Regions from separate parts of the Nocardia sp. IBHARD005 genome, predicted to be linked through region 2. Evidence: riboswitches for the same ligand, from Rfam matches in the RefSeq annotation. Region 2 holds a riboswitch; each other region holds the start of a gene.

What was found. A riboswitch is a leader RNA that binds a small molecule or an ion and turns the genes downstream of it on or off. The one in region 2 is predicted to bind cobalamin.
Region 1: linked by a shared signal. The riboswitch ahead of ACTWPB_RS14580 (ABC transporter substrate-binding protein) and the one ahead of ACTWPB_RS21085 (ABC transporter substrate-binding protein) in region 2 are both predicted to bind cobalamin.
Region 3: linked by a shared signal. The riboswitch ahead of metE (5-methyltetrahydropteroyltriglutamate--homocysteine S-methyltransferase) and the one ahead of ACTWPB_RS21085 (ABC transporter substrate-binding protein) in region 2 are both predicted to bind cobalamin.
Region 4: linked by a shared signal. The riboswitch ahead of ACTWPB_RS17460 (FecCD family ABC transporter permease) and the one ahead of ACTWPB_RS21085 (ABC transporter substrate-binding protein) in region 2 are both predicted to bind cobalamin.

Annotation. Positions count from the first base shown of each region.
Region 1 covers NZ_CP199935.1:3,119,233-3,127,119, reverse strand. Annotated here, with positions in the region: gene ACTWPB_RS14600 (ABC transporter substrate-binding protein) at 1-1,046, shown strand, start outside; gene ACTWPB_RS14595 (EamA family transporter) at 1,051-1,914, opposite strand; gene smpB (SsrA-binding protein SmpB) at 1,914-2,387, opposite strand; gene ACTWPB_RS14585 (hypothetical protein) at 2,550-2,786, opposite strand; cobalamin riboswitch at 2,987-3,202, shown strand; gene ACTWPB_RS14580 (ABC transporter substrate-binding protein) at 3,323-4,429, shown strand; gene ACTWPB_RS14575 (FecCD family ABC transporter permease) at 4,419-5,486, shown strand; gene ACTWPB_RS14570 (ABC transporter ATP-binding protein) at 5,479-6,243, shown strand; gene ACTWPB_RS14565 (TIM barrel protein) at 6,240-7,887, shown strand, end outside.
Region 2 covers NZ_CP199935.1:4,462,916-4,470,802, forward strand. Annotated here, with positions in the region: gene ACTWPB_RS21070 (GDSL-type esterase/lipase family protein) at 1-924, opposite strand, end outside; gene ACTWPB_RS21075 (MarR family winged helix-turn-helix transcriptional regulator) at 1,031-1,510, shown strand; gene ACTWPB_RS21080 (hypothetical protein) at 1,727-1,951, opposite strand; cobalamin riboswitch at 2,142-2,334, shown strand; gene ACTWPB_RS21085 (ABC transporter substrate-binding protein) at 2,484-3,401, shown strand; gene ACTWPB_RS21090 (FecCD family ABC transporter permease) at 3,398-4,396, shown strand; gene ACTWPB_RS21095 (FecCD family ABC transporter permease) at 4,393-5,460, shown strand; gene ACTWPB_RS21100 (ABC transporter ATP-binding protein) at 5,457-6,245, shown strand; gene ACTWPB_RS21105 ((2Fe-2S) ferredoxin domain-containing protein) at 6,242-6,877, shown strand; gene ACTWPB_RS21110 (sulfotransferase family protein) at 7,039-7,887, opposite strand, start outside.
Region 3 covers NZ_CP199935.1:3,460,205-3,468,091, reverse strand. Annotated here, with positions in the region: gene ACTWPB_RS16135 (pyruvate carboxylase) at 1-2,349, opposite strand, end outside; cobalamin riboswitch at 2,650-2,835, shown strand; gene metE (5-methyltetrahydropteroyltriglutamate--homocysteine S-methyltransferase) at 2,980-5,244, shown strand; gene ACTWPB_RS16125 (bifunctional 2-methylcitrate synthase/citrate synthase) at 5,316-6,458, opposite strand; gene prpB (methylisocitrate lyase) at 6,461-7,375, opposite strand; gene ACTWPB_RS16115 (MmgE/PrpD family protein) at 7,375-7,887, opposite strand, start outside.
Region 4 covers NZ_CP199935.1:3,751,154-3,759,040, forward strand. Annotated here, with positions in the region: rRNA gene ACTWPB_RS17430 (23S ribosomal RNA) at 1-282, shown strand, start outside; rRNA gene rrf (5S ribosomal RNA) at 404-520, shown strand; gene ACTWPB_RS17440 (ROK family protein) at 581-1,042, shown strand; gene ACTWPB_RS17445 (SRPBCC domain-containing protein) at 1,079-1,573, shown strand; gene ACTWPB_RS17450 (ABC transporter substrate-binding protein) at 1,643-2,674, opposite strand; gene ACTWPB_RS17455 (ABC transporter ATP-binding protein) at 2,674-3,441, opposite strand; gene ACTWPB_RS17460 (FecCD family ABC transporter permease) at 3,609-4,640, opposite strand; cobalamin riboswitch at 4,659-4,805, opposite strand; gene ACTWPB_RS17465 (ABC transporter substrate-binding protein) at 4,883-5,974, shown strand; gene ACTWPB_RS17470 (ABC transporter permease) at 5,974-6,834, shown strand; gene ACTWPB_RS17475 (ABC transporter ATP-binding protein) at 6,810-7,574, shown strand; gene ACTWPB_RS17480 (LLM class flavin-dependent oxidoreductase) at 7,571-7,887, shown strand, end outside.

The sequences.
Region 1 (7,887 bases), 1.3 Mb from region 2:
TGAACGCGGCGGGCGGCATCGGCGGCTACGACATCGACATCAGCACCTACACCCGCAACACCTCCTACGATCCGCGTACCCATCGCAGCAGGTATCAGGAGATCGAGCCGCACGTGCTCGCGTTGTCGATGAGTTTCGGGACCGCGCAGACGGTCGCGATGCTGAATCAGATGGACGTCGACGACATGGTGAGCACGGCCGCTACCCAGTGGTCGGGCTGGAACTATCGCAGCGCCGACCGCAATCTGGTGCTCAGCGCCGGCTACTCCTACTGCACCGAAGCGGTAACCGGCCTCGACTGGTTCGCCGAAACCCATTACACGCCACGCAATATCGCCGTCGTCGCCTATCGCGGCAACTACGGTGGCGACTACGCCAGCGGTGCGCTGAAGTGGGCGCTGGCCAACGACGCGACCATCGCCGATCGCATCGACACCGGGCCCAATGCCGAGGTCGGCAACCAGGACGGGCCGGTGGCGGAGATCCTTTCGGCGGCACCTGATCTGGTGATGCTGGCCACCGGTCCCTCCGAGACCGCCGAGATCGTAGGCAAGCTCGTGAAGTCGGGCTTCACCGGCCGGTTCCTCGGCTCGCTGCCCACCTGGAACGCGGCACTGCTGCAATCGGCGGCAGCCCCCGCGCTGACCGCGCTCTACAACTACACGACCCCGGTCGACAGCTGGGCTGGTGACAGCGTGGGCGCCAAGCACGCCCGCGACGCGATCACCGGCGAACCGGCCAACTTCGGTTATTCGCTGGGCTGGGCGATCACCTATCCACTCAAAGCCCTGCTCACCACGGCCGCGGCGAACGGCGAGCTCACCCGCACCGGCCTGCGGCGCAGCATCGGGGCGATGAAACCCGACGGTGAAGGCATGGTCGTGATCCATCCGGCCGGTGCGGCGGGACCTGATCTGGAAACGGAATGGTCGGCGGTGTTCGAACCGGACAAGGCAGCGCCGATGGGAGCAAGGGCGGTGAGCGTCGGCTATCAGGGCAAGACGCTGGGTCGGCTGAACCTGCACGAGCCCTGCACCCGGCTGTAGGGAATCAGCTCGCGGCGATCATGGCGACCGCCATGATCGCGAGCACCATGCCTATCTTCTGGGTGGCGCTGATGCGTTCGCCGAGCAGGACCATCGCCAGCAGCACGGTCGCCGCCGGATACAGCGAGCCGATCACGCTCACCACCGACAGCATCGCGCCGTGGAAGGCGTAGAGCAGCGCGGCATTGGCGATCACGTCGAGCACGCCGACCGCCAACGCCAGGCGCAGCGGTTCGCCCTGCAGGCCGCGGAATTCACCCGCTGCCAGCGCCGAGGTCCACACGACCGCTGTTGCCGCGACGCGCTGGGCGAGCAGCGGCCACAAGCCCGCGCTCGCGTGGGTTTCGTGCAGGAAGTAGAAGGCGAAACCGAAGGCGGCACCGGACCCGATGGTGAGCAGCGCGACCCGGCGGGTGAAGCGCAGTTGCCTGCCGCCGGTGATCTCCTCGGTGGTGTCGTCGGGTGCCTCCCGGCTGACGAGCACCACCGCGACCAGAGCGACGGCGATGCCCGCGATCGCGATCGCGCCGGGCCGCTCGCCGAGAAAGAATCCGGCGATGACCGGGATCCCCGCGACCAGCACCGCGGTCAGCGGCGACACCACCGACATGGGCCCGTCGGCGAGCGCGGCATAGAACCACCACACCGCCAAGCCGCTGGCCACCCCCGCGGCCAGACCCCACAGCACCGACGCGGTATCGGCATGCCCACCGACCAGCGGCGCGATCAGCACGACCAACAGCACCGAGAACGGGTACGACACCACGACCACCCGCAAGGCGGTGACCCTGCGTGCCGCGATCCCACCGAAGAAATCGCTGACTCCGTAGCCCGCCGCCGCGACGAGGGCGAGCGCTACGGACAGCACTAACGCATGCCCTTGACCCGCCGGCCGACCTCACGGGTGACCTCGCGCTCGGCCTGCTTGCGAGCCAGATCCTGACGTTTGTCGTAGTCCTGCTTGCCCTTGGCGAGCGCGAGCTCCACCTTCACCTTGCCGTCGGAGAAGTACATCGACAGCGGCACCAGCGTCTGGTTGCCCTCGCGCGACTTGCCGACCAGGTGCTCGATCTCACGCTTGTGCAGCAGCAGCTTGCGGGTGCGGCGCGGCGAATGGTTGGTCCAGGTGCCGTGGCTGAACTCCGGGATGTGCAGGCCACGCAACCAGACCTCACCGTGGTCGACGGTCGCGAAGGCGTCGACCAGGGAGGCCTTGCCTTCGCGCAGGCTCTTCACTTCGGTACCGACCAGCGCGATCCCCGCCTCATAGATGTCGAGGATCGTGTAGTTGTGCCGCGCCCGGCGGTTGGTCGCGATGACCTTGCGCCCCTTTTCCTTCATGATGTGCAACCCTCCCGGTCAACCGGTCATTCAACGGTCAAATACTGGTATCTACCAGCGGTTTCTTAGTCATCACCCTCGTCCCCTCAGTGCCTGTTGTCGTCATTGCTCCCGTCCTTCTCCCGTTGTAGTGCGAAGTCGGACAGTTTGGCGGTCAACAGATCATCCGATGTCCACAGTGTGGCGTACCTGCGGAGGGTTTATTCCGCCGAGGTGTACCCGGCGCGTTCCATCACGAGCTTCGGTGATGCTCCGCCGTTGATGAGCGCTGATGTGGTAGTGCCGGAACAGGTAGTAGATCATGTCGAGGAGTTCGGCGGCGACGCGAATACAGCCCCAGAGATAGGTGTACATCGAGCCCGCCCAGGCGCCCTTGTCAGCGGGCCCGGAATATGACATCGCCCTCCGGTAGATCGGGGTCGATCGGGTGGGCATCCAGGTGTCGGGTGATCGCAGCATCGGCCTCGGCGCCGACGGGGATTCGACGGACGCTGCTCGCTGTCTTGGGTAGGTCGAACACGGTCCGGCAGCTTTGAGTACCCACTGGCGGGTGACGTGGATCTCTGTGATGACGCCTTTTGCTGTCGAGATCGAGCCACTAACATCAGTGGGCTACTGGTTCGCCGAGCCGCATGGTGAGGTGACGTAAGAGGGAATCCGGTGTGAATCCGGAACTGCCCCGCAGCGGTGGACGGGAACGACCGTCGTCATTGGCACTGGGTCTTAGACCTGGGAAGCGGCGACCAGTAGGCCGAGCTCGAGATTTCGAGCTGATGCCCGTGAGTCCGAATACCTGCCAGCAGTGTCGCGCGCGGCGCGCGCGACCGAGTTCGAGGGCTTCGAGGGATGGCCTGCGAAATGCGTGCTCGCCATGTCATTTCGGCTTCCTGTGCCCGCGGTCTCGTCCCGATCGGCAGACTGAGGAGTCACAGGTCATGGTTACATTTTCGGTGCGACACCGGCGCCGCCTGCGTATTGCGGCGTTGGCTGTGGTCACGGTATTCGGAGTGGGATCCTGCGGTTCCACGAACGAGCCGGTCGCCACGATCGTCGCTACGGATCTGGTCGGGCGGGAAGTTCGCCTGGCCGAGCCGGCGAAGCGGGTGGTCGCGATCCCGATCCCGGCGGCGTCGATGCTGGTGGCGGTCAACGGTGGCCCTGAGGTGCTCGCGGGAATGAACCCGTCGGCAAAGCTCGCGATCGAGCAGGGTTACCTGGGACAGATCTTCCCTCAGCTGAAAGATGTTCCGAGCAATGTGTCCACCAAGGACTTCGCTCCAATCATGGAGAACCTGCTGAGCGTCGATCCCGATCTTGTCATTCAGTGGGGTGACGAGGGCGCGGGTCTGGTCGATCCGCTGTTGAACTCCGGCTTGGCGGTTGCCCAGCTCAAGTACGGAACTCAGCAGTATCTCGAGCAAGCCGCACTGCTCTACGGTCGCTTGCTCGGGAAGGAAGATCGTGCGCAGGAGTTGGTGTCGCGGATGCAGTCCCGGATGGCGGAACTGCAGCAGACACCTGCGCCGGGAAATCGGCCGACGACAGTGCACCTGTCCGGCATCCGCAACGGGCTCACCGTGGCGGGCGCCAGCTCGTACAACAACTTCGTCATCGATCTCGCGGGTGGCCGCAATCCCGCGTCGGGGATGCCGGAAACCAAGGCAGCCGTCGACCTCGAGCAGATCCTGGCGTGGAATCCGGAGATCATCTTCATCGGCAATTTCGATCCAAGCGTTCCCGAGGACCTCTACAGCGACCCGAAGTGGCAGTCGGTGACGGCGGTCCGCGAGAAGCAGGTCTACAAGGTGCCGCTGGGTGGATACCGCTGGGATCCGCCGAGCCAGGAGTCGCCCCTGTTCTGGCAGTGGGCAGCCGGAATCATCCGCACCGGCTCGGTGCCTGCCACGCTGCAGGCAACCATCAGGGAGCACTACGGATTCCTGTACGGCAACCAGCCCGATGATGCGCAGATCAGCTCGATCTTGCAGACGACAGCGAATGCGAACTCGCGTGCCTACACCGCACTCGCCCATGGCAACTAGCGCGAAGCAGGCCACCTCGGCGCCGGGTTCCTGTGTGCGCGCGACATCGAAGGGCATGGTCTGGGTTTGGTTGACCGCCGCCATCGCCACGGTCGTGGTGTTGGGGCTTTCCCTCGGCACCTACGCCGTGTCTCCCGTTCAGGTCGCGCAGATCCTCGGTAGCACCTTCCTGCCGATCGACCAGACGTGGCCCGGCGCGGCCGCGACGGTGGTCCTCGACGTACGCCTGCCGCGGTTGGTCCTCGGCCTGCTCGTCGGAGCCGCGCTCGCTGTCGGCGGTGTGGTGCTGCAAGCGGTGTTTCGTAACCCGATTGTCAATCCGCAGATCATCGGGGTGTCGTCCGGGGCGTCGTTCGGGGGTGTCCTGGCGATCGTGCTCGGCGCCGGTGCGGTGTTGCTGATCGGCTCGGCATTCGTCTTCGGCATGCTGGCGCTTGTCGTGGTATTCGCGGTCAGCCGGACCAGAGGCGCGACCCCGACCCTGGGGCTGGTGCTGTCCGGTGTCGTCGTCGGCGCCTTCTTCGCTGCGCTCGTTTCCTTTGTGATCTATCTCGCCGACCCCTACAGCGAACTGCAGTCGATCGTCTTCTGGCTCCTCGGCAGTCTGGCCACTGCGACCTCGCAAAAGGTCGGGCTCGCTGCCGGGCCGGTACTCGTCGGGCTCGCGCTGCTCGTCGCGCTGCGATGGCGACTCAACGTGCTGTCCCTGGGCGACGACGACGCGCAGACACTGGGGGTGAATCCGGTTCGGTTGCGGTGGGGTCTGCTGACGATCGTCGGTGCGATGGTCGCCTCGGCGGTCGCGGTGGCCGGGGTGATCGGCTGGGTCGGGTTGGTCGTCCCCCATCTGGCCAGGATATGGGTCGGTCCCGACCATCGGATCCTCGTTCCGGTGTGCGCAGTCCTCGGCGCCGTGTATTTGACCGCGATCGACACGCTGACCAGGGCTGTTGTCCCCGGCGAGATCCCGATCGGGGTGCTCACCGCGATCATCGGCGCACCACTGTTCTTGATCCTGTTGCGGCGCAGCCAGACTCGGGCGTGGGCGGATGCTTGAGCTGATGGATCTCGGCCACGGATACGAGTCGCGGGACTGGCTGTTCCGGCACGTGTCGCACACCGTCAGCGCAGGACAGGTCACCGCGGTACTCGGCCCGAACGGCAACGGCAAGAGCACGCTGCTGCGCTGCGCGGCCGGGCTGCTGCGGCCGAGGGAGGGGCAGGTGCGCTCCGCGACTGCGGTCGGGTACGTCCCGCAGATCGGGCACACCGTCTTCGCGTACCGGGCACTGGACATGGTGTTGATGGGGCGTGCCCGCCACGTCGCAATGTTCTCGGTGCCGGGACGCGAAGATGAAGCGGCGAGCTACCGGGCACTCGAGCGTGTCGGCGCGGCGCACCTCGCGGAGCACGCTTTCGACACCCTCAGCGGGGGAGAGCGTCAGCTCGTCTTGATCGCGCGGGCTGTCGCCTCGGACAGCCGAACGCTGGTGCTCGACGAGCCGTGTTCTGCCCTCGACCTGCGCAATCAATCGACAGTGCTCGGCCTCCTGCGGGATCTCGCCGACGAGGGCATGGGCGTGTTGATCACCACCCACCATCCCGACCACGCCAGGGAGATCGCCGACCATGCCCTGCTGATGGGTAACGGGGCGGGTGTGGTGAGCGGGCCGACCGCGCAGGTACTCGACGACACCGCGCTCGGCGAACTGTATGGCGTGAACGCCAGAACCTTCACTTTTACCGACAATGGTCATGTTCGCCACGTCATCGCGACCTGGCGTCGGGATGAATCGTCTTCGGAGGGCACATGAACACGATCGCCTTCGCAACGACCACCCGCCCGTGGGGTTCGCTGCCCCTCGAGCGGGCACTGATCGGGGCCGTCCGGGCCGGCTTTCACGCTATAGCCCTTCCGGTGCACGGCGTCGCCGAACCGGTCACCGGCGACACACCGCGGTCGGAAGTTTTGCAGATCGGCAAGATGATCGACGATCACGGTCTCGCCTTGTCGATCCTCAGCCACGAAGCGGATTTCGGCGCAGGCGAGGCGGCCGCACTGGCGGTCCTGCGCCGCCAGATCGAGCACTGCGCCGCCCTCGGTGTCGCGGTGCTCGTCGACGTCGGATGCGGCGATCCGGACGAATTCGATGCCTATTTCCGCCTGATGGGTGCTGGCGCCCGGTACGCGGCTGATCATGGTGTCACCATCGCGGTGAAGCCACACGGCGGGCTCACGCGCACTGTCGCCGACACAGTCCGCGCTGTCGAACGAGTCGGGCACCACGCGTTCGGTGTGTGTCTCGACCCGGGGATGCTGGTGCATCACGCCGGCGATGCCGCGCTCGACGACCTGCCTGCCCTGGCCCCGTACGTAGTCGCGGTCGGTGTCCGCGACTACCCCGGTCGCGGGCGAGCGCGTCCGGACACCGGTCACGATGCGCCGGGTGTGCCGCGCGCGATCACGCCGGGCGATGGCATCGTCGACTTCGCCGCGCTGTATCAGGAATTGGACCGGCACGGGTTCACTGGGCCCAGCGCCGTCGAATCCCTCACTCCCGGCGTCGAATCGGGTGCGGTGGACGCCCAGGCCCGCCGCGCCCACCGCTACCTGGGCGCGGTTCTGGGCCGGGAACAATCGACGGAGCCGAACTGGGGCGCACAGGCATCCACGTTGGGCACGGATTGTTCCACGCTGTCGACCCGTCGCGGCGAAGCCCTGATCGGGACCGCCAGGCATTTCGACGGTTACCTCGTGATGGAGGTCGACCTGCCGTGGCCGAGGGCGATGGGTCTGCCGTTGTCGCAGTATCCGAAAGTGCCCGCGGACCTCATCGCGCCACTGCGCACCATGCAATCTCAGATACGGCGCTCGGGGCGCGCGATCAAGGCCCTCGCGCTGGCCCCCGATCCGCACTACAGCCGGACCGGGTTTCGCCGGGTCATGCGGTTCGACCTGATCCCAGCCCCCACCACGGGTTACCGAGTCTGTGAGTACGTCGCGCCGGACGAGCAAATCCCGGCGTTGCTGCGGGCACTGTACGAGCCCGATCCCGGGGCGGTCGAGCCGTTCGAGCAATGGCTGCACCGCGGCGCGGCCTATCGGGACCTGCTCGTGTGCACGCACGGTTCGGTCGACGCGTGCTGCGGCACCTACGGCTATCCGCTGTACGAGAGACTCCGTGAGCAACTGCCCGACAACTCGCCGACCCGTGCCTGGCGGGTGAGCAGCTTCGGCGGACACCGCTTCGCGCCCACCCTCATCGATCTACCGGACGGCCGGTATTGGGGCAACCTGGAACCCGCGGATCTGCGCGACCTCATCGCCCGTGACGGCGACCTCGGCACCCTTTTGCCGCGATACCGCGGTTCAGGCGCGTGGCGACACCCCATCGCCCAGGTCGCCGAGAGCGCGCTGTTCGCCTCGTATGGATGGTCATGGCCCGGGCGCCCACTCG
Region 2 (7,887 bases):
TTCCAGTAGCGGCATGCCCGGGTAGACGCACCCGGCATAAGGGCCGATGGTGGCCGCGTGGATGCGCAGCCCGGCGGCGTGGGCGCGGTCGGCCAGGTCGATGAAACCGGCGATCAATTCTTCGGTGGTCGCGGAGGGCTGTCCGCCCATCGCCCCGAGGATGAGGTCGTTGATGCCGAAATTGATCAGGATGTCGGTGACACCGGGGACCTGCAATGCGTCGGAATCGAAACGGCGCAGACCGGATTCGCCGATTTCCTCTGCGGTGAGGCGATTGCCTGCGATGCCGTTGTTCACCACCCAACCATGGGTGAGGCGGGCGTTGAGCACGTCGACCGAGCGGCGATTGGCGCTCAGTGTGGTACCGACGCCCTCGAACCAGGAGTCGCCGAACGCGACGGCGACCGGCGTCTGATCGGTGACCAGCACGTCGATTCCGGTGACGAAGAATCGGAACGGAACCTCTTGCGCACCACTGAGTTCCACGTCGGAGGTGTGGTCACCGGAGACGATGTAGGCGATCTCGCCAGGTTGGTGGGAGTAGGTAGCCAGGCCGGTCGAAGTCGCGACGTTCAGGCTGAGCAGCAGGTCTTCGCCCGCGGCGACCGGCAGGTCGATCGGATCGCTCACGAGTTCGGCCCCCGCGTCGATGGTGACCTCCGCCGCGCCGCCGAACGTGATCTCTCGATCCGCGATGATCGCCGATCCGGTCTTGCGTTGTGCGATGCGTGCGGCCCCGATCCGCAGTGGTGCGAGACCGTATCGGTTGGTCAACCGCACGCGTACCGCGTCGCCGCCCCCTGTCATGTGCACGACGTGGCGCACGGTTTCGTCACCGAACTCCCGTGACTCGGCGAGCTTGATCTGCTCGTTCGGGTCGATGACGCCGGTCCGGAAGCCCGCGATCCACCTGTTGCGCTGCATGATCTCTCCAATAATTGCTGTGCGGAATAATGCCTACGCATAGGTTTACCCGTAGGTATTCCTCATGTCAACTATCCGCATGACAAATATCGGCTAAGCTGGCCTCATGTCCGTGCACGAGCTATTCGACGACCCCCGCTTCACCATCTCCGGCCTGCTCTTCGAGGCACACAACGGCCTGATCGCCAAGCTCGAGCCGACCTGGAAAGCGCACGGTCTCTCCGGCCTCGACCTCAATGCCCTGCTGAGACTGAGTCGCTCCCCGAGTTGCCGCCTACGGATGTCTGATCTCGCCACCCAAACCGAGCTCTCGACCAGCGGCGTCACCCGGCTGGTCGACCGATTGGCCACCGCGGGACTGGTCGAACGTCAACTCGACCCGACCGACCGCCGCAGCGCCTACGCGGCCTTGACCGATGCGGGCATCCGCCGCCTCGAACAGGTTCTTCCCGACTACCTCGCCGGCCTCGAACAGTGGCTCACCGGTCAGCTGACGCCCACCCAACTCGACGGCTTGATCACCGGCCTGCGGGTGATCCGTGATGCCACCAACCCGGCGGCGACCGCCGTGTCCGACCGGTCCTGAGGCTGGTCACGCGGTGAGCGGGATCGCAGGTGAAAAGCAGGCGGGTCGGCTTCAGGGGAGTGAATGGTACCGGTGATACGGTGCCGACCCGCCTGCCTTCCATTCGTCGCGGGCGTCGGCATGGATGGGAGTTCGCGAACTGGATGGCGAAGTCCCGCACCGCAACTCGCAGTTCAGGCACCGCAGACCCGGTAAGCGCCGGGTCTGCGGTGGGGGTCAGCGGAACGGGACCCAGGTGCCGAAGAACCAGAAGCCGTGCTGCGGCGCGTCGTTCCGGTGCTGCTGCGGCTGTTGCTGCGGCCGGTGCTCCTGGCTCTGCCCGGGCCCCTGCTGGTCGTGCCTACCCGGATCCGCGCTCGCCACGCTCGCCGTCGCGCCGAGCACCCCGAGTGCCAGAGTGCCCGCCACCGCGGTCTTGGCCAGTGTCGATTTCATCCTCATGCGCGTTCCTCCTGATCTTCGATCTCACTGCCGAGATCGTCGGCCGGCCGAAGTGCTCGGCCGATAGCTGAATCTTCGCGGCCCAACCGTCGAGCCTGGTGGGACCCGGCTGGGAGTCGGCTGTGTATCGAATCCGGAGTCCGCGCTCGAGCACAGGCCCCGGCGCCGACCCTCGATGGAGGCGACGTTGCTACAGTGCACCAGCCGTGGTGTTCGGGAAACCGGTGTAGAACCGGTGCGGCCCTCGCCACTGTGATCGGGAGTTGTGAATCGATCCGGACGACGTATGTCGTCCGGAGCCACTGGGGCACCTGCCCTGGGAAGGTGGATTCACCGCGCACTATCCCGTCAGCCAGGAGACCGGCCACGGCTACGCAGTACCCCATTCCACGAGGACCTGGAAGGCCGTCTCTTGACCCGCTCTGTTTTCGCGCGCTTACGTTCCGGCGCGTTGCTCGCCTGCACGATTGTTGTCACCGGTTGTGGTGTGCAACCCCTCTCCGACGCGGGGGGCGCAGCTGTTGTCACCCGCGTGAACTGTGGGATCGACGTCGCCGTCGATGGCCCACCGCAGCGGATCTACGCCGCGTATCAGCCGTCCATCGAGATCGCGCACGCGCTCGGTGTCACCGATCGGCTGGTGGGGACGGCATTCCTGGACTCCGCCGTGCTCGACGAATATGTCGGCGCGCAGGCGCGCGCACCGTACGTCGAGAAGCTGCCGAGTCGCGACGAACTGCTCGCCCAGCGACCCGACTTCGTCATGTCGGGTTTCAACGGCATGTTCGCGTCCTCGGCGCAGAAGAGCGTCGGTAACCGGGCAAGCCTGCACGAGTTGGGCGTGCGCACCTGGGTGCTGAGTCCGCTGTGCCCGAGTGCCGACGGGCTCGCCGACGAAGCGATCGACCCCGATACCGTGCGCTTCGACAACGTGTACGCCGACCTGCGCGACCTCGGTGCGCTGTGGGGCACCGCCGAGCGCGCCGAAGAGGTTGTCACGCAGCTGAGTTCGCGCATCGACGCGGTCCGCGCGAAGGTCGGTAACGCTGGGAAGCCGCGGGTCGCGGTCGTCACCCCCAAAGACGACGGCTCCTATACCGTGGCAAGCGGCATCGACTTCGTCACCCAGATCATCGAGGCCGCCGGTGGAGTGAATGTCTTCGCCGATCTCACCTCCAAGCGCAACGTGCCTGTCGGCGCGGAAGAGCTCATCGCCCGCGACCCCGACATCATCCTGACCAGCCTGTGCTGCAAGGCGACCTACACGCGCGCCGACGCTCAGCCCCAGGTCGACAAGATCGTCGCAAACCCCGCGTTCGCGAATCTGGCGGCCGTGCGGAACGCGACCGTGCACCCGTTCCTGTTCGCCGACCGGGCGGCAGGGGTGCGGATCGCGCACGCGACCGAGCTGGTCGCCGAATTGATCCATCCCGAGCTGTTCCGGCGGTGACGCGCACCGCACGCGGCACCGGTCTGATCCTGGCCGGCGCCGCGCTGGTGGCTGCCTGCGTCGCGTCCATCCTGATCGGTTCCCACCCGCTCACCCTCGACCAGGCCGTGGTCGCGTTCACCGATTTCCAGGGGACCGACACCGACCGGGTCGTGCGCTACATCAGGCTGCCGAGAACTGTCGCGGGACTCCTCGCGGGCGTCGCGTTGGCGCTGGCGGGCGCGGTGATGCAGGGGCTCACCCGCAATCCGCTGGCCGGACCTGGCCTGCTCGGCATCAACGCGGGTGCGTCGCTGTCGATCGTGATCGCGATGGGTGCGTTCGGCCTCACGGCGACGGGCGGATTCATCTGGTTCGGCTTCCTCGGTGCCGCGGTCGCCGCCGCGTTCGTCTACACGCTGGGATCGTTGGGGTTCGGTGGCACGACCCCGGTGAAACTGGCGCTCGCGGGCGCTGCCTGCACCGCACTGTGTGGATCGATCACCACGGCGATCACCCTGCTCGACCGGGCCCTGTTCGACAACTTCCGGTTCTGGGTGGTCGGCTCGTTGGCTCGCGCGAACATCGAATCCGTGTGGGAGACAGCACCGTTCATCGCTGTCGGGTTGTTGCTGGCGGTAGTGGTGGCACGGCCGTTGAACGCCGTCGCCATCGGTGACGACATGGCGCGCACACTCGGCACCCGACTGGCCGCGACGCGCGCGACCGGTGCGTTGAGCGTGGTGCTGCTCGCAGGCTCGGCGGTGGCCATCGCCGGGCCGATCGCCTTCATCGGCTTGGTGATCCCGCACATCGCCCGATTCTTCGCCGGACACGACTACCGGTGGATTCTGCTCTGGTGTGCGCTGCTGGGTCCGACGCTGCTGTTGGTGGCCGACATTCTCGGACGGATGCTGGCGCGGCCACAGGAAATCCAGGTCGGCATCATCACCGCCTTCGCGGGCTCGCCGTTCTTTCTCTATCTCGTGCGCAATCGAAAGGTGGCCACCCTGTGACGCGCACCGAGTGCGGCGTGCTGCCCAGCGGCACGGTGTTGCTGCGAACACCCGACCGGCGCATCGTCTTTCGCGTCGGGAAACGATCCGCGGTCCTGACCGTGCTGATCACGGCGGCCGCGGTGGCGGTGGCGACGTGGTCACTCACGATCGGCTACTACCCGCTCACGGTCGCTGACGTGATCCGGGTTCTCGGTGGCGGTGGCACGCTCATCGAGTACGACGTGGTGGTGGGCGATCGGTTGCCGCGCGTGCTCACCGGGCTGTGTGTCGGCGCGGCCTTCGCGATGTCGGGGGCGATCCTGCAACGGATCGCGACCAATCCATTGGTGAGTCCCGAGATCATCGGGATCAACGCGGGCGCTTCGCTGGGTGCGTTGGTGGTGAGCGTGTTGCTCGGCGGCGCCGGGCTGGGGCTGGTCGGCGGCGCGGTGCTCGGCGCCGGGGTGGCCATGGCGCTGATCGTGGCCGTGGCCACCAAGGACGGACTCGACGGCTATCGACTGGTGCTCGTCGGTATCGGTGTCACGGCGATGCTGTCCTCGGCCATCGCGTTCATCCTGACCATTGCCGACAACTACCAGGCGCATACGGCCGCCATGTGGCTCACCGGCAGCTTGGCCAACCGCGATGGGAGCCACGTCGGGTTCGCCGCGGTGGCGCTGGTGGTGGTCGCGGCGCCGCTGATCGTTCTCGCTCGCTCGTTGCCGCTGCTGGAAATGGGCGACGAACTGGCGAATTCGCTGGCCGGGCGGCGCGGCCCGCACCGCATCACGCTCATCGTCGTCGCGGCCGCCGCCGCGACCCTGGCGACGGCCGCGGCCGGACCGATCAGTTTCGTCGCCTTGGTGGCGCCGCAGATCGCGCGACGGCTACTTGCCGAACGCGGTGCCGGGCTCGCGCCCGCGGCCGCCACCGGGGCATTGCTGGTGGTCGCCGCCGACCTGGCCGCCCGGCGGCTGTTCCCGGCAGAACTGCCTGTCGGGGTGGTGACCGCCATCCTCGGCGCTCCCGTTCTCGTCTACCTTCTCGCCCGTGCAACCCGGATCGGACACGCTGGATGACCGCACACCTGACCACTGAGGGACTCACGCTCGGCTACGGCGACACCGCGATCGTCACCGAGGCCACCGTCGACTTCCCGACCGGTGCGATCACTGTCATCGTCGGCCGCAACGGCTGCGGCAAATCGACCCTGCTGCGTGGCCTGGCCCGACTGATCGCGCCCACGGCGGGCGCGGTCCTGCTCGACGGCGCCGATATCGCCCCGCAGCCCGCGCGCACGGTCGCGCGCCGGCTCGGCATGTTGCCGCAACAACCTGTCGCCCCCGACAGCATCACCGTGGGTGAACTCGTCGGCCGTGGTCGCCATCCGCACCAGCGCTGGTTTCGTCAATGGTCGGCGCGCGACGGCGAGGCCGTGCGAAAAGCGCTGGCGGCCACCGACACTCTCGAGTTGATCGACCGATCGGTGGATCAGCTCTCCGGCGGCCAGAAACAGCGGGTGTGGATCGCGCTCGCGTTGGCGCAGGACCCCGAGGTGATGCTGCTCGACGAACCGACGACCTTTCTCGACCTGGCGCACCAACTCGACGTTCTCGACGTCCTGCGAAACCTGTTGCCGCGCACCATCATCGTGGTCCTGCACGACCTGAACCTCGCTGCCCGCTACGCCGACCATCTCGTCGCCGTACAGGACGGCCGCGTGGTCGCTCAGGGTTCACCCGCCGAGATCGTGCGCCCCGAGCTGGTGTCGGAAGTCTTCGGCATCGACTGCACGGTGATCGAGGACCCGATGACGGGCACACCGCTGGTGATTCCGGCCCCGCGAACGGTGCGCACCGCATGACGCGCCGGTACGTCCTCGTCGCCCGGCCGACTCCGTCGGGCGTCGACCTGCCGTCCGTCGAAGCTCTGGCGCAGGCCTGCGGGGTCGACTACGCGCTGCTCGACCAGGAGGAGCCGACCATCCACACCGCACTGGATACCGCCGCCCGCGACGAATCGCCGGTCACCCTGATCCCGCTCGCCGTGCCGCGCGACCGCTACCTCGAGACCTGGATCGCGCGGGCGGTAGCGAACTGGAAGGAGACCCGCGCGTGCGAACTCGACGTGCGCATCACCGACGGCATCGACACCGCCGATGGATTCGCCGATGTGGTGCGTTCCAGGATGTCCGAGGACGGCGCACCGGTCACCGCGAGCCCGCGAGCGTTCCGCAGCCCGGCCTGGTCCGAAATCCCGGACCACACCTCGCACATCCTGGTGTGCCGAGGCCCCCGCTGCACCGTGTACGGCGCGGGCGAGCTGCACCGGAGGCTGCGCCGCGACCACCCCGGCGCCTTGATCACCGCGACCGGTTGCCTCAACCCGTGCAATCTGGGCCCGCTCTACATCACCTACCCGGACGGCGAATGGCATACCAACGGCATTCGCGGGGGTGACCCCGTCGGCGCTGCGCGCGATAGCCCGACGGAATGATCGCGGAACCGACCACGATCCACCCCGACCGGGCCGCGCGGCGGCCGGCCCTCGCATGCTGATCGAGAAGCAGCGCTGGGCCGGGATCCGCAGTGCGGCGGTGACGGTGCTCTTTCGCCGGTGGCGTTCTTCATGCCAGAGGTGAGGACCCAGGGGAGATGTCATCGTTGGAAACGTTCGGCGACCATCTCCTCGGACAATCCGTAGTCGGCGAGGGAGTAGTGGTGGGTGGGTTTGCGTGCGCCCGTACGGCTTTCGTGGTCAAGGGCGGTGATGGCTGTTCTGGCCTCGGGGGTGAGGGTGGTGCCGGTTCGGGAGTAGATGCGGTCGACGACGCCAAGGGGGTCGGTGCGCAGGTCGTCGAAGTCGACGTCGATGAAGGTGGCTGCGGGGTGGCGGGTGCGGGCGGCGGTGAATTCCGTGAGGCCGCGGGCCCAGAGGTCGAGTTGGGTGCGGCCGATGGTGTCGCCGGTGAAGACCGTGGACCAGCCTCGGGTGGCGTGTTCGTTGAGGCTGCAGACCGACGGGATGATGGTGGCGGGGTCGCGGTGGGTTTGGATGACGATGGCGTCGGGGTAGGTCGCCAGCAAGGCGTCGAGGCAGAACAGGTGGCTGGGGTTCTTGAGGACCCAGCGGCGGGTGTCGTTCATGCCGATCAGCTGCAGGTTGCGGCGGTGGCGTGCGTAGGCGGGTGTCCAGTCCTGACCGGCCAGCCATTGCGCGTAGCCCGGTACGTAGGCCAGACATTGATAGGAGTGCGACATGCCCGATTGGCGCAGCAACTGCCAGCATTCCTCCACGTCGGAGGCGCTCATGTAGTGCAGTCCCATGAACTCGGGGTTCTGCACCTGATGCTGTCGCAGACCCGCGTCGATCTGCTGGTAGGCGGGATTGTCGCCCCAGGTCTCGCGCGGAGGTCGCGGCTGCGGGAAATCGGTCAGCCACATCTCCAGCCCCTGATTGGCCGGATCAGCGGCCAGCAGCCGGTGTAGTGCGGTGGTACCGGTCCG
Region 3 (7,887 bases), 1.0 Mb from region 2:
GTGTTCGGTGTGCGCGGTGGCGGCCACGATCGCCGACAGCGCGGGCTGGCTCGTGGTGCCCGCCATGGCCGCGGACGCGCCGTCGACCGCGTCGGCACCGGCCTGCCAGGCCGCCAGGTAGGTGGCCAGCTGGCCGCCGGGGGTGTCGTGGGTGTGCACGTGCACCGGCAGATCGAAGTTACTACGCAGTGCGGTAACGAGTTTCGCGGCGGCGGGGGCGCGCAGCAGACCGGCCATGTCCTTGATCGCGAGCACGTGGGCGCCCGCGTCGACGATCTGTTCGGCCAGCTTCAGGTAGTAGTCGAGGGTGTAGAGCGACTCGTGCGGGTCGAGCAGGTCGCCGGTGTAGCTCAGCGCGACTTCGGCTACGGCAGTACCGGTTTCGCGGACCGCGTCGATCGCCGGACGCATCTGGTCGACATTGTTGAGCGCGTCGAAGATGCGGAAGATGTCGATACCGGTCGTGGCGGCCTCGGAAACGAAAGCGCGCGTGACCTGTTCGGGGTAGGGCGTGTAGCCGACGGTGTTGCGACCGCGCAGCAGCATCTGCAGGCAGATGTTCGGCACGGCTTCGCGCAAGGCCGCCAGGCGTTCCCACGGGTCCTCGTGCAGGAACCGCAGTGCCACATCGTAAGTCGCGCCGCCCCACGCCTCGATCGAGAGCAGCTCCGGGGTCAGCCGCGCGACGTGTCCCGCCACACCGAGCAGACCGTTGGTGCGCACGCGAGTAGCCAGCAGCGACTGGTGTGCGTCACGGAAAGTCGTGTCGGTGACGCCGAGCGCCTTCTGTTCGCGCAGGGCACGCGCGAAACCCTCCGGCCCGAGGGTGAGCAGGCGCTGGCGCGAACCGTCCGGCGGCGGCAGCGTCAGGTCCACGGCGGGCAGCTTGTCGTAGGGGTACACCGTGGTCGGGCGGTCGCCGTTGGGCTTGTTGACGGTGACGTCGGCCAGGTAGGTCAGGATCTTGGTGCCACGGTCGGCCGATCCGCGCGAGGTGAGCAGCTCGGGACGCTCGTCGATGAACGAGGTGGTCACCCGGCCCGCCTGGAAATCGGGATCGTCGAGCACCGAGAGCAGGAACGGGATGTTGGTCGTCACGCCACGAATACGGAATTCGGCCAGCGCGCGCTGGGCGCGCGCGGCGGCGGCGGGCAGGTCGCGACCACGGCAGGTGAGCTTGACCAGCATCGAGTCGAAGTAGGCGCCGATCTCGGCGCCCAGGTTCGCGCCGCCGTCGAGACGGATGCCGGCGCCGCCCGGCGTGCGGTAGGCGGTGATGCGGCCGGTGTCGGGACGGAACCCGTTGGCCGGGTCCTCGGTGGTGATGCGGCACTGCAGCGCGGCGCCGCGGATCTGCACCGTCTCCTGACTCAGGCCCAGGTCCGCGAGGGTCTCACCGGCGGCGATCCGCAGCTGCGACTGCACCAGGTCGACGTCGGTGATCTCCTCGGTGACCGTGTGCTCCACCTGGATGCGCGGGTTCATCTCGATGAACACGTGGTTGCCGCGCTCGTCGAGCAGGAACTCCACGGTGCCCGCGTTGATGTAGCCGATCTGACGGGCGAACGCCACCGCGTCGGCGCAGATCCGCTCGCGCAGTTCAGCAGACAGGTTCGGGGCGGGCGCGAGCTCGATCACCTTCTGGTGGCGGCGCTGCAGCGAACAGTCCCGCTCGAACAGGTGCATCACATTGCCGTGCTGGTCGGCCAGGATCTGCACCTCGATGTGGCGCGGGTTCACCACCGCCTGCTCGAGGAACACCGTCGGATCACCGAACGCCGACTCCGCTTCGCGCGAGGCCGCTTCGATCGACTCACGCAACTGCTCGGGCGCGGCGACCCGGCGCATGCCACGACCACCACCACCGGCGACGGCCTTGACGAAGATCGGATACTCGAGTTCGGCTGAGGCAGTGAGCAATTCGTCGATATCGGCCGAGGGCTCACTGGACTTCAGCGTCGGCAGCCCGGCCGCCTTGGCCGCGGCGATGGCCGTGGCCTTGTTGCCCGCCATCTCGAGGATCTCGGCGGTGGGGCCGATGAACGTGATTCCCGCGGCGGCACAGGCCGCGGCGAGGTCGGGGTTCTCCGACAGGAATCCGTAGCCGGGATAGATCGCGTCGGCACCGGCGGCCACCGCTGCGTCGATGATCGCCTCGATCGACAGATACGCGCGAACCGGGTGACCCTGTTCACCGATCTGATAGGACTCGGCCGCCTTGAGGCGATGCACGGAATTGCGATCCTCGTACGGGAACACCGCGACGGTTCCGATGCCGAGTTCGTAGGCCGCGCGGAAGGCACGGATAGCGATCTCACCACGATTTGCGACCAAGACTTTCGAGAACATTGGCCTACGGTACCCGGCCACGAGCCGGTGCCGGACACGCAAGGTGGCTTCGCAGCAATCTTCACACCGCACACCCGCCTACCTGCGAAGTTGCGTTCATCAGGCCGTCACATTTCACCGCGGGGAGCGGCCTGCGGTGCGCGTGGACAATGTGGCGCAACCGCAGGTCACGGCACTGTTCGCCACGGGGCGGTGACCCGCGCCCCCATCGAGGGCCTATGCTGGGGGCGCAGCTGGTTCGCCTGCGCGGTGGAAGAGTCGGAGCCCCGACCTCCCGCGTAGGCGTCGAAACCCGGGTGCGGATCATGTTCCGCACCGGGTGAGAGGGAACCCGGTGAGAATCCGGGACTGTCCCGCAGCGGTGAGCAGGAACGACCGCCGTCATCAGCACTGGGCAGCATGCCTGGGAAGCGACGGCCAGTAGGTCGGTCGATCACACGACCGGTGCCCGCGAGTCCGAAGACCTGCCGACTGTGCCGGATACGCCGTATCCGGCGGCCACCGCCTCGTGGATCGGGCGCGCGGACCACCGATGCCGACCCGTCGTAGTTTTCGCGACATGGTCCGCACCTGGTGGCGTGTGCCCGCGAAAAGGCGACGGCTCTCCCTGCACGACACTGGAGAATCTCCGTGACTGTTTCACACACCCCGTTCACCGCAACGGTTCTCGGCCTACCGAGAGTGGGCCCGAACCGGGAACTCAAGCGCGCCACCGAGTCCTACTGGGCGGGCCGTGCCGATGCCGCGCACCTGCACGCGGTCGGCCGTCAGCTCCGTCGCGCCCAGCTCACCGAACTGGCCGCGGCGGGACTGGATTCGGTGCCGGTGGGCACCTTCTCCTACTACGACCAGATGCTCGACACCGCTGAACTGCTCGGCGCACTACCGCCGCGCGTGGCCGGGATCGCCGATCCGCTCGACCGCTATTTCGCGGCCGCGCGCGGCACCGACACGGTCGCTCCGCTGGAGATGACCAAGTGGTTCGACACCAACTACCACTACCTGGTGCCCGAAATCGACGCGGCCACCACCTTTTCGCTGCATCCCGGCAAGCTGCTGACCGAACTCGACGAGGCGATCGAGCTCGGTGTCCCCGCACGTCCGGTGGTGATCGGTCCGATCACCTTCCTGAAGCTGGCCAAGGCCGCCGGCGGCGCCGCGCTGGAGCGGCTGCCCGAGCTGCTGCCGCTGTACCTCGATCTGCTGGCCCAGCTGGCGGATGCGGGCGCGCAGTGGGTGCAGATCGATGAACCGGTGCTGGTCACCGACCTGACCGAGGCGGAGATCGCCCTGGTCGGCCAGACCTACCGCGCGCTGTCGGCCGCGCAGAACCGGCCCGCGATCCTGGTCGCCACCTACTTCGGGCACCCCGATGCCGCACTGGCGGCGCTGGCCGAGACCGAGATCGAGGGTGTCGCGCTCGATTTCACGGCGGGCTCCGATATCCCGGCAGTCGCGGCGCTGCCCGCCCTGGCTCGCAAACTGCTGGTGGCGGGCGTGGTCGACGGCCGCAATATCTGGCGTGCCGACCTCGACGCCGCCCTCGGCACCCTGGGCACCTTGCTCGGCAGCGCCGAGGCGGTAGCGGTGTCGAGTTCGTGCTCGCTGCTGCACGTGCCGTATTCGCTGACCCCCGAGACCGGACTCGATGAGCGGCTGCGTTCGTGGCTGGCCTTCGGCACCGAGAAGGTCGGCGAGGTGCGGGTCCTTGCCACCGCGCTCACCGCGGGTGTCGACACCGTCGCCGGCGAACTGGCCGCGGCCCGCGCCGCCGCCGACTCACGCCGAACCGACCCGCGTCTGCACAACGACCAGGTCCGGGCCCGATTGGCCGCGCTCGACGACAACGACCTGACCCGCGCCCCCGCCGACGAGCGTCGCGCCCTGCAACGCGATCACCTCGACCTGCCGGTGCTGCCGACCACCACCATCGGCTCCTACCCGCAGACCTCGACCATCCGGCTGGCCCGCGCCGCGCTGCGCAAGGGCGAGATCGACCAGGCCGAGTACGTGCGGCGGATGCGGGCCGAGATCGCCGACGTGATCACCCTGCAGGAAAAGCTCGGCCTCGACGTGCTGGTGCACGGCGAACCCGAACGCAACGACATGGTGCAGTACTTCGCCGAACTGCTCGACGGTTTCGCCGTCACCGAGGCGGGCTGGGTGCAGTCCTATGGCACTCGCTGCGTGCGCCCGCCGATCCTGTTCGGCGATGTCACCCGGCCCGAGGCTATGACGCTGTCCTGGATCGGGTACGCCCAGTCGCTGACCACCAAGCCGGTCAAGGGCATGCTCACCGGCCCGGTGACCATCCTGGCGTGGTCGTTCGTCCGCGACGACCAGCCGCTGGGTGACTCGGCCCGCCAGGTCGCGCTCGCCATCCGCGACGAGACCGTCGACCTGGAAGCCCAGGGCGCGCGGATAATCCAGGTCGACGAGCCCGCCCTGCGCGAGCTGCTGCCGCTGCGTGCCGCCGAACAGCCCGCGTACCTGCGGTGGTCGGTGGATTCGTTCCGCCTCGCCACCGCGGGCGTCGCCGACACCACCCAGGTGCACACCCACCTGTGCTACTCGGAGTTCGGCGAGGTCATCTCGGCGATCGCGGGCCTGGACGCCGATGTCACCTCGATCGAGGCGGCGCGCTCACACATGGAGGTTCTCGACGATCTGAACGCGGCCGGTTTCGCGCTCGGCGTCGGGCCGGGCGTCTACGACATCCACTCGCCGCGGGTGCCGTCGGTCGAGGAGATCACCGTCTCCCTGTCCGCCGCGCTGAAAGCGGTGCCTGCCGAGCGCCTCTGGGTGAACCCGGACTGCGGTCTGAAGACTCGCGGACCGGTGGAGGTCGAGGCATCACTGCGGAATCTGGTGACGGCCGCCGCGGCACTGCGCTGATGTAGCGGATCCGAGCACAACGACCACTGCCCCGGACGGAGATTCCGCCCGGGGCAGTGTGGTCGCCCGGCTCAGCTCGCCCGAGCGACCGGAACCAGGCGCTGCGCCACGCCGCGGTACTCCGACAGTGGCCGGATCAGCGCGTTGGCGGCCGACTGCTCGGCGATGTGCGCGGTCCAGCCGGTGATCCGGCTCATCACGAAGATGGGCGTGAACATCTCGATATCGAAGCCCATCAGGTAATAGGCCGGACCCGCGGGGAAGTCGAGATTCGGTGCGATGCCGGTCTTCTCAGCCATCGCGGCGGCGAGCTCGTCGTACATCCGAACCCACTGCTGTCCACCGGTTACCGCCGCGACCTCGTCGAGGGCGGCCTTCATGGTCGGCACCCGGGAGTCGCCATTGCGGTACACGCGATGCCCGAAGCCCATCACCTTGCGCTTGGCGGTGAGGGTTTCGGCGACCCATACCTTCGCGCGTGCGGGATCGGCGATCTCCAGCATCGTGTGCATCACCGCCTCGTTGGCGCCGCCGTGCAGGCGACCCTTCAAGGCGCCGATCGCCGCGGTGAGCGCGCTGTAAGAGTCCGAGCCGGTGGAGGTCACCACGCGCGCGGCGAAGGTCGAGGCGTTGAAACCGTGCTCGGCGTAGAGGATCAGCGAGATCTCGAACGCGCGCACGATCCGCGGTTCCGGTACCGCGCCGAAGCACATGTACAGGAAGTTCTCGGCGAAGCCGAGCTGGGAATGCGGTGCGATCGGGTCGAGGCCGCGCCGCCTGCGCATCGCCGTGGCGATCACCGTCGGCAGCAGGGCGGTCAGTCGCAGTGCGGCGTCGAGTCTTTCGCGCTCGCTCTCGCTCTCGGAGGCGGCGTCCTCGGTGCCGAGGTAGCTGACGACCGTGCGGACCGCGTCCATCGGGTGGCAGGTGTCGGGCATTTTCTCCAGCAGCGCGAGCACTGACCGGTCGATCCGGCGCTGGGCGCGTTCTCGCTGGCAGAGCAGTTGCAGCTGGCCCTCGTCGGGGAGTTCGCCGTACCACAGCAGGTAGGCGACCTCCTCGAAACCGCAGCGTGCGGCGAGGTCTTGCACCGGGTAGCCGCGGTAGGTCAGCGAGTTGGTCTCGGCGACCACCTTGGAGATGCTGGTCGTGTCGACCACCACCCCGGCCAGCCCCTTGGCGATGACGGATTGTGTCGGCTGTCCACTGGTCATGGTCACTCACTCACCGTGAAATCGAAGATGCCGGAGTCGAATTCGTTGTAGTGCCGGTAGCCGAGCAGCTCATAGAGCCGCGACCGGTGCTGCATGCGGTCCAGGAGTGCCGATTGCGTTCCGGCCGTGGCTATCTCGCGCAGGCCGTCTTCGATCGCGCCCATCGCCAGTCGCAGTGTGGTGACCGGGTAGATCACCGCGTTGTAGCCCAGATCGGTCAGCGTCCGCGTGCTCAGCAGCGGGGTCTTGCCGAACTCGGTCATATTCGCGAGCAGCGGGATATCCACGGCCGCACGGAACTTCGCGAACTCGGCCTCCTCGGCCAGTGCTTCGGTGAAGATCAGATCCGCGCCTGCGTCGGCATAGGCCTTGGCCCGCTCGATCGCCGCGTCGAGACCCTCGATCGCGCGCGCGTCGGTGCGGGCGCAGATCACGAAGTCCGGATCGCGGCGTACTGCCACGGCGGCCCGGATGCGGCGCACCATCTCGGCGGTATCGACGACCGCCTTACCGTCGAGGTGCCCACACCGTTTCGGGTTGACCTGATCCTCGAGATGACAGCCGGCCAGGCCCGCGTCTTCCAGCAGGGTCACCGTGCGGGCCGCGTTCATCGGCTCACCGAAGCCGGTGTCGGCGTCGATGAGAACGGGCAGATCGGTGGCGCGCGCGATCTGGCGGCCACGTTCGACGACCTCGGTGAGGGTGGTCAGGCCGATATCGGGCAGCGCCAGCTCGGCCGAGATCACCGCGCCCGACACGTAGACGCCATCGAATCCGATCTCCTGGATCAGCTTGGCCACCAGCGGGTTCACCGCTCCGGGCCATCGTTGCAGGCGACCGGAGGCCAGCCCGGCGCGGAATATCGCGCGTTTCTGCGCGGCGGTGGTGTGCGCGGCGAGCAGTCCCGAAACAGTCATCAGAACAGCCCTTCCCGTGCGGCGGGCAGCCGGTCGAACAGCGCCGGGTCGACCGCGAAGGTGAGCTGATCGAGTTCTCCCTCGCCGAGTTCCGGTGTGCGCTGGGCGGCATCGAGGAAGCGGTCCTGTTCGGCGGGTGTGACGACACCGTCGGCGAGGGCGCGGAACTTCTCGAGGTACTGCTCGCGCGCGAACGGCCGCGCGCCCAGCGGATGCGCGTCGGCGACCGCGAGTTCGTCGACGATCACCTCGCCGTCGTCGAGAGTCACCACCGCACGTGCGCCGAAGGCCTTCTCGGCCGGATCGGTCGCGTGGTAGCGGCGAGTCCACTCCGGGTCCTCGACCGTGGAGATCTTGCGCCACAGCGCCACCGTGTCGGGTCGCTCGGCACGTTCGGGGGCGTAGGAGCGCTCGTGGTGCCAGGCGCCGTCCTGCAAGGCGACCGCGAAGATGTACGGGAGCGAGTGGTCGAGGGTCTCGCGGCTGGCGTGCGGATCGAACTTCTGTGGGTC
Region 4 (7,887 bases), 710 kb from region 2:
CCGCGCGCGTAAGAAACTTGAGGAAGGCTGTCCCTAGTACGAGAGGACCGGGACGGACGAACCTCTGGTGTGCCAGTTGTTCCGCCAGGAGCACTGCTGGTTGGCTACGTTCGGAAGGGATAACCGCTGAAAGCATCTAAGCGGGAAGCCTGTTCCAAGATGAGGTTTCTCTCCCACTTGATGGGTTAAGGCCCCCTACAGACCATGGGGTTGATAGGCCAGAATTGGAAGCCAGGTAACTGGTGTAGGTGACTGGTACTAATAGGCCGAGGGCTTACTACAAAGGTGTTACGCGTCCACTGTGCGGTTTCTGAAACAACAGGCACTGCAGCAAACCTGATCATCGGGTCCCATGAGAATGGGGTTTCGGTGTTTCGGGGAGCGCTGTCTGGTTTCATAGAGTTACGGTAGTTATAGCGGTGGGGAAACGCCCGGTCCCATTCCGAACCCGGAAGCTAAGGCCACCTGCGCCGATGGTACTGCACTCGACAGGGTGTGGGAGAGTAGGACACTGCCGGAACATCATTGCGAAAGGCCCTCCAACTTCGGTTGGAGGGCATTTTTGCGTTCCCGGAATATAGTGTCCCGGTTCGGGATTGGATTCCGCGGTACGCAGGAGTTCCAAACAGACCGTGCACCGCGGCCTCCTGACCCGCGGACAGCGGATCGGTGGCGAAGTGCATCAACTCGTTGCGTACGTCGCGGACCTGCTCCACAAGTTCCAGGACCTGACTTTGATCGAGGCGCCAGCCGAGCTTGCGCCATCGAAGACTGGCTCGGCAACGGGGTGGCCAACCTGGTGAACATCTTCAACCCGACGATGGTCGTGTTCGGCGGGGTGCTGCGCGAGATCTACCTCGGCTCGGCCGCCCAGGTCCGCAGCAGGCTGGCCGTGAACGGACTGCTCGCGGTCCGCGAACGTGTCCGGCTGCGGACCTCGGCGCTGGCCGACGACGCCCCGCTGATCGGGGCCGCTGAACTGGCGTTCGCCGACGTGCTGACCGACCCACTGCAGACACTGGCGCGTAGCTCCGGTGGTTGACCGGCTGGCGTCGGCAGGGCGGCTATCGTGAAAGCCATGGCGACGACCACCAGGATCGGCACGCAGATCAACGCGCCTCGTTCGACGGTCTACCGTCTGCTGCTCGATGGCGACGCGGTGGCTGCCTGGATGATGCCCGACGGGATAACTGTCGATGTGCATCGGTTCGAGCCGGTGGAGGGCGGATCGTTCTCGATCACCCTCACCCATGACGAGCCCAACGACGCGGACGAGACGGGGAACTACGATGCGGGAACCGTGCGCCAGCAGCACGACGCCTACTTCGGGACGTTCCGCTCGCTGACCTCGGATGAGCAAGTGGTCGAGGTGCTGGAATTCGTCACGGAGAAGCCGCATATGACCGGGGCGCAGGCCATCACCTTCACCCTGACAGACGCTGACGGCGGCACCCACCTCGAGGTACTGCACGAGGGGGTTCCGCCCGGGCTCAGTCCCGCGGAGAACGAAATCGGCTGGCAGATGGCGCTGACGAAACTGGTGGCGCTCGCCGAGCGGGGCACGACCGACTGAGTTCCGCCCGGTGCGACGGTCTACCGGCAGCGCGAGTCAGCCACAGCCTGGACCGGCGCCTGGCCGGGGTCAACGTACGGCGTCGTCTGCGCGGGGTGTGATACCAGAGGCGGGGACGAGGTTCCACGTTTCGAGCTGCTTGCGGATCTGTTCGGCCGCATCGATATTGAGTGGCCCGCTCGTCCACAGCGCGTACGGCAAGTTGAAGAACCGGCTGTCGCGGACCGCGCGCAGACCGTTGATACCGGGCTTGGAACGCAGCAGTTCGACCTTCTGCTCGTAGCTCTGGCCGGGATAGTCGACGAACATGATCGCGTCCGGGTCGGCGGCAGCGAGCCGCTCCCAGGAGACCTTGGTCCAAGTGTCGTCGACATCGTCGAGGATGTTGCGGGCGCCCGCGGCTTCGAGGATCGCTTGTGGCGCACCGTATTTGCCGCTGGAGTAGATGGTGTCGGTGCCGCTGTCGAACAGGAACACCGTTGGGGTTCGCGCCGGTTTCGGGGCGGCGGTCAGGGCGGCGAGCCGGTGGTCGAGGTCGGCGGTGACCTCCCGCGCGCGGTCGGGATGGCCCGTGATCGTGCCGAGGTCGGTCAGGTCGGTGCGCAACGCGGTCCATGGTTCGACGGTGCCGCGTGCGGCGGCGCCGTCGAGTTGGCGACAGCTCTCGGTGAGGACGTAGGCGGCGATACCGTCCTTGCGCAGTGACGCGGGGGTGAGGTTGCTGGCCTCGTCGTAGCCGTAGCTCCAGCCGGCGACCATGACGTCCGGGCGTTGGGCGAGCACCGTCTCACGCGAGGGGTACTCGGGGGCAACGGATTTCAGGCCGTCGACGATGTCGGCGCCGTAGTGCGCACGCAGGGTGTCAACGTCGCGCTGGATGCTCGAGACCGCGACGACCTGGTCCTGCGCACCGAGCGCGAGCACCATCGAGATGAGATTTCCGTCGTTGACGAACAGGCGCTGTGCCGGGGCGGGGAACTGGGATTCCTTGCCGCAGTTGAGGATCGGGACCGTCGTCGCGGACTCTGTGGTGGCGCCGGTGCAGGCCGTCAGAACGGCGGCAAGGGCAGTGGTGGCCAGGATCCGGCCGTGGTTCTTCATCATCGCGCCTCTCGCGGGGTGATCAACAGGTGGTCTTCGCCGGTCAGCGGGTGCTGGACGCGCGTGGCGTCGACACCGAATACCTCGGCGACGACATCGGGTGTCAGCGCCTGGGCCGGTGGTGCCGGTGCTCGGGCGGAACCGTTGTGCAGCACAATGATTCGATCGCAGTAGCGATCGGCCAGGGACAGATCGTGCAGGGCGGCGACGACGGTCCGGTTCAGTTTCCGCATCAGGGTGAGCAGTTCGAGTTGATGGGTGACATCGAGATGGTTGGTCGGTTCGTCGAGCAGCAGGACCGGGGTGTCCTGCAACAGCGCCCGTGCCAACAGAACCCGTTGCCGTTCGCCGCCGGAGAGCTGCTGCACCTGCCTGCCGGCGAAGCCGTCGAGGTCGACTGCCGCCAAGGCCTGTGCCACACGGTGCTGTTCGCGCGGACCACCGAGGCCCCATGGCGGCAGATAAGGGGTCAAGCCCAAGGCCACTACCTCGCCGACCAGCATGTCGGCGGGCGGGGCCTCGTCCTGCGCCACCAATGCCACGGTCGCGGCGCGCTGTCGAGGTCGGAGAGAATGCAGCACGTGCCCGTCGACGAGCACCTTGCCTTGCCTTGGCTTTCGCACCCCCGCCAGTACGCGCAGCAATGTCGACTTGCCGCTGCCATTGGGCCCGACAATTCCGACGGTCTCCCCGGCCCCGATCGAAAATTCCGCGCCGACCACGATGTTGCGTCGGCCGACCGTACAGGTGAGCCCGACTGCTCGCAATCGGCCTGGATCGGCCCGAGCAAGCGAATCGGGCTCCGTCGCAGGAAGTCCGAGGCTCTCTGGTCGGTGGGCGGTGCGGTTCGGCTCCCGATTGTCCGGGGCGCAGGTGTCTGCGGTCGGCGTCGGTCGCCGTTGTGCCCGTCGGCCGAACGTGGGTAGGCGGCCGCTCATGATGCACCGAACTGGTAGCGGCGTCTGCCCATCAGCAGCAGGAAGGTCGGAGCGCCGATGAGGCCGGTGAGTACGCCGACCGGGATCTCGGTGGGGCGCACCAGTATTCGGGTGGCGGCGTCGGCGACCACCAGGAACAGCGCACCGCCGAGCGCGCAGGTGGGGAGCAGGTTGCGGTGGCGGGGGCCGACGATCATCCGGGCGGCGTGCGGGACGACCAGGCCGACGAAGCCGATGCCGCCCGACACCGCGACCAGGACCCCGACGAGCACCGCGAGCAGCACGAACAGGCCGATGCGCAGCTGTCGCACCGGGACGCCGACCGACGACGCGGTGTCCGCGCCGAGCGTGAGTGCGTCCAGCCAGCCCGCGCTCGCCATGAGGATCGCGCCGCAGGCCAGCACCACGGTCAATGGCAGGGCGATGGTCGTCCAATCGGCACCGGCGAGGCTGCCGAGCAGCCAGAACAGCACCGACTCCGCCGCCGCGGGATCGGTGCTGCGAAAAACGAGGAAACTGCTGAACCCGGCGAACGCCGAACCGAGCACGGTGCCGGTGAGCACCAGCCGCAGCGGGGTGAGACCGCCCTGGGCGAACGCGATCAGGAAGACCAGGGTCGCGGCGCCGAATGCACCGAGCAGCGCACCGCCCGACAGCGCCCAGATGCCCGCACCGGCGAACAATCCGGAGGTGATGACCGCGGCCGCGCCGACACCGGCGCCGGAGGAGACGCCGAGCAGGAAGGGGTCGGCCAGTGGGTTGCGCACCAGCGTCTGCATCGCCGCACCGGCCAGTGCCAATCCGGCGCCGACCACCGCTGCCAGCAGCGTGCGTGGCACCCGGAGTTGCCAGACGATGGTGTCGATGCCGAGATCGGTGGGTGTCGCGCCGGTGAGCCGGGCGATGAGGGTGTCGAGCACCGCGGACACGGGCACGATCTCCGCACCGAATCCGGTGGCACCGATCATGGCCGCCAGCAACAACGCCCCGATCAGGGGCAGTGCGAGCGAGATCCGGGCACGGATCATCGGGAATTCTCCACAGGCAAGGCGCGGCCCTTTCAGAGGGTGTCCCGGCGAGGGAGGTCTGACTTTCGCCGCGAGGCGATCACAGTGGCGCGACCGTTCCGGAGTGACACCGGATTCCCGCACCCGCCGGGGATGACGCCCGAACTCTAACGCGGCACTCAGTGCCAACGAGGAGCCGGGCCCTTCGAATCATGGAAACGCTAAGGGTGTTTGCGGGTGATCGCGGTTGCTTGAATTCCGCTATGTACCGACCGAACACCTTTCGACCCGGCCTGCGTGGCCGCGCCACCGCCGCACTGCTCGCGATGGCAACCGTTGCGACGCTCGGCCTGACCGGCTGCGCACAGGGCAACGACGCACCGGTCGGCACCCCCGACGCGCCGCTGCCGACCGAGGTTCCGCCCGGGACCACACTCGTCGTCGCCGATCAGCAGGAACGTCTGCAATCGGCGCTGCGGCTGTCCGGCGAGCTGGACAAGCTGCCGTTCAAGATCGAGTTCGCGAACTTCGTCGGTGGTCCGGCCATTCTCGAGGCCTTCCGGGCGGGCGCGGCCGATGTCGGTCAGGTCGGTGATGTGCCGCCGATCCACGCGCTGGCCGCGGGGCAGGACGTGCCGATCATCGGCGCCTATCAGACCAACCCGAAGGCGATGAAACTCGCTGTCGCACCGGGCCGTTCGATCTCGAAGCTCACAGATCTGAAGGGTAAGAAGATCGCCTACGCCGAGGGCACCGCCCAGCAGGCGTCGGTGCTGAAGGCGCTCACCAAGGCGGGCCTGAAGCCCACCGATGTGGAGCTGGTCCGGCTGCAGCTGGCCGAATTCCCGGACGCGGTGCGCACCGGTCAGGTCGATGTCGCGCCGCTGATCGAGCCCAATGTGACCAGGTTCCTCCGCACCCAGGGCGCCTCGCTGGTCCCGGATTCGGAGACCACGGGCATCTACAGCGGCCTGGCCTATGTGTACGCGCGTCGGGCGGTGGTCCAGGATCCGGCGAAGGCCGCCGCGACCCGCGCCCTGGTCGGCGCGTTCGTGCGGGCCTGGCAGTGGACCAACACCCATCGCGAGGAATGGGCGACCCGCTACTACGTCGACAGCCAGAAGGTCAGCGCCGACGATGCCAAGCGGATCGTCGAATCGCTGGGCACCTTCACGTTCCCGCACCTGGACCAGCAGCTGATCGCCCGGCAGCAGAGCACCATCGACGCGATCGACGCCGTGGGTGAACTGCCCAAGAAGATCAAGGCCGTCGACGGTTTCGACCTGCGCTTCGATGCCGCGGTCACCGAGGCCGTCACCGCCAGTGGGGCGGCGTTCGCGCCGGCGGCGGGCTGATGGCCACCCTCGACGCCGGCGTGCTGCGCCGGATCAGGGCGAGCAAGGCCCCGGCCGAGGCGCTCGCGCCGCGCGGGCGGGGCAGGCGCAGACTGGGACCCGGCAAGCCCATCTGGTTCGGCTTCGCCCTCGGACCGGCCCTGCTGATCGGCACCTGGGTGGTCGGCTCCGCGATCGGCGCCATCGACCCGGAGACACTGCCCGCACCGTGGACGGTCGCCCAGACCGCTGGCGAGCTGATCGCCGACGGCCGGTTGCAGTCCAACCTGCTGACCTCGTTGCAGCGTGCCGTGATCGGCCTCGTCCTCGGTGTGGCGATCGGTGTGGTGCTCGCGCTGGTCTCGGGCCTGAGCCAGCTCGGTGAGGCGGTGGTCGACGGTCCCGTGCAGATCAAGCGGGCGATCCCGACGCTGGCTCTGATCCCGTTGTTCATCGTCTGGTTCGGGATCGGCGAGCAGATGAAGCTGATCGTGATCACCACCAGTGTGCTCATCCCGATCTATATCAACACCCATGCCTACCTGCGCAGCGTCGACGCGCGCTATGTGGAACTGGCCGAGACGGTCGGGCTGTCGCGGTGGGGCTTCCTGCGGCGGATCGCGCTGCCGGGTTCGCTACCGGGGTTCTTCCTCGGGTTGCGGCTGGCGGTGACGATTTCCTGGCTGGCGCTGGTGGTGGTCGAACAGGTCAACGCGACCAGCGGCATCGGCTACCTGATGACGCAGGCGCGCACCTACGGCCAGATCGACGTGATCGTCGTGGGTCTGGTGATCTACGGACTGCTCGGACTGTTCGGCGACCTCGCCGTGCGGGCAACGGAACGAAAGGTGCTGGCATGGCGACAGACACTGGGCGACTGAGCTCCGACGAGCGGGTCGTCGTCCGCACCCGCGCTCTCACCCGCGGCTTCGGCACGCGAATCGTGTTGAACGGCATCGATATCGAGATCCGGCGCGGTGAGTTCGTCGCGCTGCTCGGGCGCAGTGGTTCGGGCAAGAGCACGCTGTTGCGGGCGCTGGCCGAACTCGATTCCGAGGTACCGGGTTCCGGCGAGCTCACGGTGCCGACGCAACGCGCGGTGGTGTTCCAGGATTCGCGGCTGCTGCCGTGGGCGCGGGTGCTCGACAATGTGGTGCTCGGGTTGACCGGGCGCGACGCGGACCAGCGGGGACGATCGGCATTGGCCGAGGTCGGGCTGGCCGGGCGCGAGAAGGCCTGGCCACGTGAGCTTTCCGGCGGTGAGCAACAGCGGGTGGCGTTGGCCAGATCGTTGGTGCGTGAGCCGGAACTGCTCCTGGCCGACGAACCGTTCGGCGCGCTCGACGCGCTGACCAGGATTCGGATGCACGCCCTGCTGCAGGCGCTGTGCGAGCGGCACCGGCCCGCCGTGCTGCTGGTGACCCACGATGTGGACGAGGCCGTGCTGCTCGCCGATCGGGTGCTGGTTCTCGACGAAGGCCGGATCACGATCGATCAGCGCATCGAGACCCCGCGCCCGCGCAGGCACGCGCACCCGGAGTTCGTCCGGCTGCGCGAAGCGCTGCTGACCGGGCTCGGTGTCGACACAACAGAATTCGAGAAAGTGATACAGGCGTCATGAGTGCACCGCGTCAACTGAGTCTCAACGCGTTCATCTACCCGTCCGGGCACCACGAGGCCGCCTGGCGCCATCCCGGCAGCAGGCCCGACCGCATCTACGACGTCTCCTACTACCAGGAGATCGGGCGCACCGCGGAGGCGGCGAAGCTCGACGCGGTGTTCTTCGCCGACGGTCCCGCCCTGCGCACCGACGTGCGTCACAATGCCGCGCCCGGCCTCGAGCCGATCACCTTGCTCACCGCGATCGCCGCGGCGACAACACATCTGGGCCTGATCGCGACCGCGTCGACCACCTATTACGAGCCCTACAATCT